Regions from separate parts of the Mesorhizobium sp. M8A.F.Ca.ET.161.01.1.1 genome, predicted to be linked through region 2. Evidence: predicted binding sites of a transcription regulator. Region 2 holds the regulator's gene; the other holds the start of a gene.
What was found. The regulator LexA, encoded in region 2, represses DNA repair genes until DNA is damaged. The targets are predictions, from matches to a motif close to TGTTCNNNNTGTGTTCNG.
Positions count from the first base shown of each region.

Region 1: parE (DNA topoisomerase IV subunit B) is a predicted target of LexA. The motif match lies at 1,252-1,269, and genes of this name have one in related genera.

Region 1 is NZ_SRTD01000010.1:179,788-183,851, forward strand. Features, by position in the region: gene parE (DNA topoisomerase IV subunit B) at 1-1,180, opposite strand, end outside; gene cpaB (Flp pilus assembly protein CpaB) at 1,440-2,345, shown strand; gene EN804_RS23410 (type II and III secretion system protein family protein) at 2,436-3,821, shown strand; gene EN804_RS23415 (hypothetical protein) at 3,826-4,064, shown strand, end outside.
Region 2 is NZ_SRTD01000001.1:131,983-136,046, reverse strand. Features, by position in the region: gene EN804_RS00675 (GntR family transcriptional regulator) at 1-692, shown strand, start outside; gene lexA (transcriptional repressor LexA) at 1,103-1,846, shown strand; gene EN804_RS00665 (ComEC/Rec2 family competence protein) at 1,840-4,064, opposite strand, start outside.

The DNA of each region.
Region 1 (4,064 bases), on a different contig from region 2:
TCGCTTCGATCGTCGCCAGCCTGTCCTTGGTCTGGCCGACGAATTCCGGCTCGCGGATGAACACCGACAGCATGCCGGCGGCCGAGATCATGACGTCTTCCGACGTGACGATCGAGGCGCGCTTGTTGCCGACGAGGTCGGCATAGGCCCGCAGGCCGCGCGTCAGGACGTTGCGGAAGCCGGCCTCGTGCGTGCCGCCTTCACCGGTCGGAATGGTGTTGCAGTAGGAATTGATGAAGCCGTCGCCGCCGAACCAGGTCACCGCCCACTCGAGTGAGCCATGGCCGCCTTGCCTGTCGCTCTTGCCGGCGAAGATTTCGCGCGTCACCTGGAATTCGTCGCCTAGCGACGCTTTCAGATAATCCTTGAGGCCGCCGGGAAAATGGAATTCCGCCTTGGCCGGCGTCTGATCCTTTTCCTTGATGAGGGAAGGATCGCAGGTCCAGCGGATTTCGACGCCGCCGAACAGATAGGCCTTGGAGCGCGTCATGCGGTAGAGCCGTGCCGGCTCGAAGGCCGCACCCTTGCCGAAGATCTGCTCGTCGGGATGGAAACGCGTCCTGGTGCCGCGGCGGTTGTGCACCTCGCCGAGGTGCTCCAGACCGCTTACCGGAATGCCGCGTGAAAACCGTTGGCGATAAAGCTGGCGGCCGCGCGCGACTTCGACCTCGAGATGGTCCGACAGGGCGTTGACGACGGAAACGCCGACGCCGTGCAGGCCACCGGAGGTCTCGTAGACCTTGGAATCGAACTTGCCGCCCGAATGCAGCGTCGTCATGATCACTTCGAGCGCCGGCTTCTTGAATTTCGGATGCGGATCGACCGGGATGCCGCGGCCATTGTCGGTGACGGTGAGATAGCCGTCGGCCGAAAGCTCGACATCGATGAAGGTGGCGTGGCCGGCAACCGCTTCGTCCATCGAATTGTCGATGACCTCGGCGAACAAATGGTGCATCGCCTTGTCGTCGGTACCGCCGATATACATGCCAGGCCGGCGGCGCACCGGCTCCAGGCCTTCGAGCACCTCGATGTCGGCGGCGCTGTAACCCTCGCTGCCATCCTTGGCCGCGGCCGGCCGCCTGGCGGCCGCTTGCACCAGCGGATCCGCTGGGCGCGCCGGCGCGCGAACCGGCTGCGGCTGCTTGTCGATGTTGCCGAAGAGATCGTTGTTGTCGTCCATGCCAACCATAAGGGTCCGGTGCTGCGAATCACCCGTCGATACTGCCACGCTTTTCGGCGCCAAGCGACGGAGGTTCCTGTTACGTTCGGGGATTTAGCCCTTCTTACCCTAAAACCATTCGATAACCAAGCGGGCGGAAATAGGTCGAATGCCACCGCACAAGATTCCTGATTCTTTAACAATGCCGACTAGCGTGAGCCCAACATAACAAGAAACTGCAGGCGTCAGGGGTTTAGGTGTGAGGGGCAAGGCCATAACGATGATCGGCATCGCCGCCGTTTTCGGCGCGATCTCGATCTTTGCCGCGGATTTCTGGGTCAAGAGCCAGGCCCAGGCCGATGCCCAGGAGAAGACGGCCTCGATCGCCGCTCCGGCCCCACCCAGGATCGAATTCAAGACGATCGTGGTGGCGACCGCGCCATTGCGTTATGGCATGGAGCTCGATCGCACCAAACTCAGCGAAATCCCGTGGCCGCAGGATTCCCTGCCGCAGGGCGCCTTTGCGACCATCGACGGGTTGCTCGGCGAAGGTGGCCGGGTCGTGCTGTCGCCGATCGAGGTCAACGAGCCGGTGCTGCTCACCAAGCTGTCCGGACCGAACGGCCGCGCGACGCTGTCCAATATGCTGACGCCCGGAATGCGGGCGGTCACCATCCGCACCGACGAGATCGCCGGCGTCGGCGGCTTCGTCACGCCGGGCGACCGGGTCGATGTCGTGCTGACCCGCGATGCCGGCGAAATCCAGGAAGTCGCCAAGAACGCGCAAGGCGCGGCCGGTTCGACCATCACCTCGGAAATCGTCGTTGCCGACGCCAAGGTGCTGAGCGTCGGGCAGGGCGCCGACGAGCGCCAGACGACGCCGCAGGTGGCCAATTCCGTGACCATCGAGGTGACGAGCGACGGCGCGCAGAAAGTGGCGCTGGCCCGCACCGTCGGCACGCTGTCGCTTTCGCTGCGCTCCGCCAGCGAAGGCGGCGACGGCAAGAACGGCGTCACCACCATCTCTTCCTTCGGCGGGTCTGTGGCTTCCAAGGCCCAGGCGGCGGCCGGCTCCCTGTTCGATGCCGTCGCCAAGGAGCCGGAGAAGCCGAAGTTCAAGACGGTCATCGTGACACGCGGCACGCAGGCCGAGGAATACAAGGTTCCTTCGCGGGATCAGAAGTAAAGACCGGTGGGGACCGGGCGGGACGGGATAATGGCGATGCATACCCTATATCGAATGACGGATCGGTTGCGTTTGGTGCGCGCCTTGGCGATGGCGGCTTCACTGGCCGCGAGCGGCATGCTCGCCTTCGTCGGCGCGGCCAACGCGGACAACGACATCGTCCATGTCTCGTCGACCAGGAATGCGTCGATCAAGGTCGCCAAGGGCAAGCCCAAGACGATCATGACGAGCGCGGCCTTCTACCAGATCGTCATCGGCGATCCGGAGATCGCCAACGTCAATCCGCTGACCGACAAATCCTTCTATGTGCTGGGCAACAATCTCGGCACCACCGGCATTGCGCTGTTCGACGAGAACAAGCAGCTCGTCGGCACCATCGACATCGAAGTGACGCTCGACACCGACCAATTGGCGAGCACCATCCGCGCCAGCGTGCCGGACGCCAAGATCAAGGTCGGCTCGGCCAATGGACGCGTGGTGCTTTCGGGCGAGGCGGATGACGCGGTCGCCGCCGAAAAGGCAAACAAGATCGCCACCCGCTTCTCCGGCAATGAGGAGGTGATCAATTCGGTCAATATCTCCTCGTCGCAGCAGGTCCAGCTCAACGTCCGCTTCGTCGAGATCAATCGCCAGGCCGGGCAGGATCTTGGCGCGAAATACAGCGCCAATTTCGCTTACGGCTTCGGCGGTCGCGACGTCTCTATCAATCCAGGCCCGGTCCCGGCGGCCGGCACCGGCGAGATCATCGGCCGGCTGCTGTCCAATGGCGTCTCGATCGATATCGCCATCAAGGCGCTGGAGGAGCGCGGCCTTGCCCGAAGGTTGGCCGAACCGAACCTGATTGCTCGCTCCGGCGAAACGGCGAGCTTTCTCGCCGGCGGCGAATTTCCCATCCCGGTTTCCGAAGACAATGGCAATATCTCCGTCAGCTACAAGAACTACGGCGTCAGCCTGGACTTTACGCCGACCGTGCTGAAGGACGGATTGGTCAGCCTCGACATCGCGCCGGAAGTCTCTTCGATCGATGCGTCGGCATCGTACAATATCGGCAACATTTCGGTGCCGGGGTTCATCGTGCGCCGCGCCAAGACTTCGGTCGACCTGAAGAACGGCCAGAGCTTCATGATCGCCGGGCTGCTGCAGTCCCAGAACGACATCATCACGTCTCGCATACCCGGTCTCGGCAAGATGCCGGTGCTGGGGTCGCTGTTCTCGTCGAAATCCTATCAGCGGCGCGAGACCGACCTGGTCATCATCGTCACGCCCTATCTGGTCAAGCCGGTCGATCCGTCGAAGAAAATGGCTGAGCCGACCGATGGCACACAGCCCGCCAGCAATGTCGACTATTTCCTCAACAACACCGAGGAAGTGAAGGCGCCGGACACCAACCGTGCGCTGGCGCTGGCTGACGGCAGCGCTGCGCGGGGCGCTTCCGCGACCAAAGTCGGCCATTTCCTCGACCTGCCGAAGGACTGAAGCCATGCGTCTGGTCCTGAGATCGAGCCTCGCACTGCTTCTTGCCGGTTTGGCAAGCGGCTGTACCAGCGACGACTATGTGCGCAGCGAAGGCGTGACGACAGCCGCCGGTGAGGCGCAGGCCGCCAACACCGTCATGCAGATGGTCGACCCGTGGAAGTACGGCGTCCAGAACACGAGGCTTCTCGTGCCTGCCAAGCGTGGCGATGCCGGGGCCGCCACGCCCGATCAGGCGGCCGGTGC
Region 2 (4,064 bases):
CCGGCGCCCCGCTCAAACTGAGTGCACTGCGCGGCACCTATGGAGTCGGCTGGACGCCATTGCGCGAAGCCTTGTCGCGGCTCGAGGCCGAACGCCTGGTCACCGCCATCAGCAATCGCGGTTTTGCCGTGGCTCCGGTGTCGCGGGCCGAACTGGAGGATCTGGCGCGCGCCAGGATGGTGGTCGAGATCCCCCTGTTCCTCGAATCGATGGAGAAAGGCGGCAAGGAATGGGAAGATGCCGTGGTCACAGCCCACTACCGGCTCTCCCGTTGCAAAACCGCGGTCGACGATCCCTCGGATGCGGCGGTCGACAAATGGGACGAGAATCACGAGGCTTTCCATGCGGCGCTGCTGAGTGCCGCCACATGCGATTGGCTGTTGCGTTTCCGCTCGACGATCTCGGATCAATTGCGCCGGCATCATCGCTTTCTTGGTCTGGCGCCGACATTGCGGGCCGCGGCCGGCCTCAAGGATGGCTACGAAGAGGCGATGGAGGCGCTGCGCGAAGCGATTGCGATCGAACACCATACCGCGATCATGGAAGCGGCACTCGATCGTGACGTCGAGCGGGCCAAGGCGCTGATGGTGGCCCATATCGGCTACACCCTGCACGTCTATGTCCACAGCGAAGACAGCGGCCCGACCAAATACGCCGCCCGCGCCGGCAGCTTGAAAGCCGGTTCGGGATGACTCCGGCGCTTCCGCGACATCTATTCGCACGCGTTGGTCGGAGTGGGGCCGGACGCCTGGGTCCATCGCTGCCCCGAAGCTGCCAGTCGTTGGCGTTTTGGTTTCGTTTCGTTCCGCGAATAACGGACCGATAAATTATACAATCCGCCCGGGGAAAGCCTTCCGAACGGCTGACGCCAAACTCGGGAGCGGATGGGCCACAGGCCATTAACCATAACGATTTCAATGGGCCTGCCGATGGCGGAAAAGGTCGGCTTCTGCCCGCCGTAGCGGACAAAAAACATCCGCAGCCTTAACAAATTCATTAAACTTTAAACGGTTGCGGAACACAACTGGAACAGATAGTGTTTGTTCTGGGTTTGTTTTTTCGATTCTGGTTCAGACCTTCGTTCAATGCCTTGGGGGCCGCCATGCTGACACGCAAGCAACATGAACTGCTGATGTTCATCCACGAACGGCTCAAGGAAAGCGGGATACCGCCCTCCTTCGACGAGATGAAGGAAGCGCTCGATCTTGCCTCCAAATCCGGGATTCATCGCCTGATCACGGCGCTGGAGGAACGCGGCTTCATTCGCCGGCTACCCAATCGGGCGCGCGCGCTGGAGGTGCTGCGGCTGCCGGATTCGATCGCGCCCGGCCTGAACGCGGCAAAGAAATTTTCGCCCAGCGTCATCCAGGGCAGCCTTGGTCAAAACAATCTTGGCCGCCAGCTCAAGCCGGCGACGGCGCCTTCGCGTCTGCCCGCGGCCGGCAATGACGACGATGTGGTTTCAGCCGTGTCCATCCCGGTCATGGGCCGTATCGCCGCCGGTGTGCCGATCGATGCCATCCAGCATCAGACGCATTCGATCTCGGTGCCGCCGGATATGATCATGGGCGGCGAGCACTATGCGCTGGAGGTCAAGGGTGACTCGATGATCGAGGCTGGTATCTTCGACGGCGACACGGTCATCATCCGCAATGCCAACACGGCAAGTCCGGGCGAAATCATCGTGGCGCTGGTCGACGAGGAGGAAGCGACGCTGAAGCGGTTCCGCCGTAAAGGCGCCTCGATCGCGCTCGAAGCCGCCAATCCAGCCTACGAAACGCGCATTTTCGGGCCGGACAGAGTCAAGGTACAAGGCAAGCTGGTCGGGCTGATCAGGCGCTACTGAGCCGGTTTGCCATCGGACTTGTCTGGCTTTTTATAGGGCGGCAGCCCCCTCGCCTCGCGTGAGAATTTTCGCTGCTCGTGCCAGGGCCGGTATGGTCCGTCGACAGCGAATTCGATCACAGCCGGGGTTGTGGCCGACTGGGGATCGAAGAAGACGGCAGCACTTCCCTTGCGGGCGAGCTGCCGTTTCGTGACGACGACAACCAGCGGATTGTGGCAGGCGTCATAGGCGGTCGCGTCATTGACGACGATCAGGTCGGCGAAGGCGCAGGCTTTCCAGGTGTTCTTGCGATCCTCGACATAGGCGACGATCGCGCCGGAAGGGTGCCTGGCAAGGCAAAGGCCTTCGCGGCAATAGAACGGCGATCCCTGCGGCAGGTCGGTGGGAGCGGCAATATCGAATTGCCCGTCCGCCTTGTCGAACATTTCCGGTTTGACGATTGTTTCGGAGACCAGAGCGCGTTTCCAGTTGTCGGCCGCGAATTCGTTCGGACGTTCCCGGTTGACGGCCAGTTCGCCATTGCCGATCGGCAGTGCGACCAGCCGTGCGTCTTCCGAGATCAGCACATCGGGCGTGCGTATGTCCGACACAGTCAACAGACCGGCAAGTGCGAATGGCAGTGCCGCGAGCCGCAGCCAGGTCGTCGCCATCGTCGCGATGACCAGCGCGACGGCCACCAGCAGCACGGATTGCTGCGAGATCAGACCTACCCCATCGATCGGCGAGCGCTCCGATATCCATGACGATACGGCGATCATCGCTGTCAGGCCTTTGCCCATCACGTAGAGAAACGGGCCGTCGGCGCCGAAGGGCATCGCCAGCGAACTGAGGACCGCAAAAGGCATGACGACCACCGACACGATCGGCATGACGGCCAGATTGGCGAACAGGCTGAGCGGCGATACGCGCTGGAAATGCCAGATGGCAAACAGCGCCGTCGCGCTGCCGGCAATGATGGAGGTCATGGCCAATCCACCTGTCGCCAGCAGGAATTTTCGCGTCAGGAACCCGGGTAGTGACCGCTTTGGCGACGGTGGCCTCGTCTTACCAGCGCGGTGGTCCGCCCAGCCGGCATAGGCGCCAACAAGGGCCGCGGTTGCCGCGAACGACATTTGGAAGCTCGGGCCGACGACCTCGTGCGGGGAAACCAGGATAACGGCGATCGCCGAGATGGCCAGGTTGCGCATGGTGAGCGCCGCGCGATCGAACAAGACGGCAATCAGCATCACCGCCAGCATGATGAAGCTGCGTTCGGCCGCAACGACGACACCGGAAATGACGAGATAGGCGGCGATCGAGAAAAGTGCGGCGGCGGCCGCATATTTCTTCACCGGCCGGCGCGCGGAAAAGTCTGGAAACAGCGCGAAGGCACCGCGCAACAGACCCATGATGGTGCCGGCGACCAGCGCCATATGCAGTCCCGAAATGGAAATGATGTGATAGATGCCGGTACGCCGCATCGCTTCGTTGATTTCATCGGGAATGCCGGCGCGCACGCCGACGATCAGCGCCGCCGCGATCTCGCCTTCGGCGCCGCCGATGCTGCCCCTGATGTGGTCGGCGATGGCTTCGCGGGCGTTTTCGATGCTTGAAAAAAGACGGGCTGGCAGCGACATCTCACCATCGTCGGTAGCGACAACCGTTGGATTGCCGAGAAAGAAGCCGCTGCCGCCGATGCCTGCGAAATAGCTGTCGAAGGAGAAGTCGTAGCTGTCCGGCCGCACCGGACCGGTCGGCGGCAGCAGTTTGGCGTAGCCTGTGATAAGCGAGCCAGCGGTCATTTCCGGCGGTATCTTGCGTGCCGAAAGCCGGACCCTTTCCGGCGCATAGCGCAATTTCGGCCGGGCGGTCGAAATCACGTCCATGGTCAACCGGATACGGCCGCTCTCCATCTCCTCGAGCGAGACCACGCGGCCGGTCAATTGAGTCGAGATTTCCGAACCCAGCATCCGGGTTCCTGCTCGCCATGTTTCGACCTTCGCCGCGAGCAGGCCCAGCGCGCACAACAGCACTGCCATGAAACACAGATGGGTTTTCGGCCAGGAACGCGAGACGAATGCACAGGTCGCCGCCAGCACCATGACCGCGACAGGCTTTGCAAAATCGGGCTCGGTCGCCAGCGAAAAGTAGCCGATCGCCCCAACCGCCAGGCAGACCGGCACCAGCAGGAAGGCGATGCCCCGGTCAAGTTCCAGCTCCGCCGCCTTGGCCAAGCCGT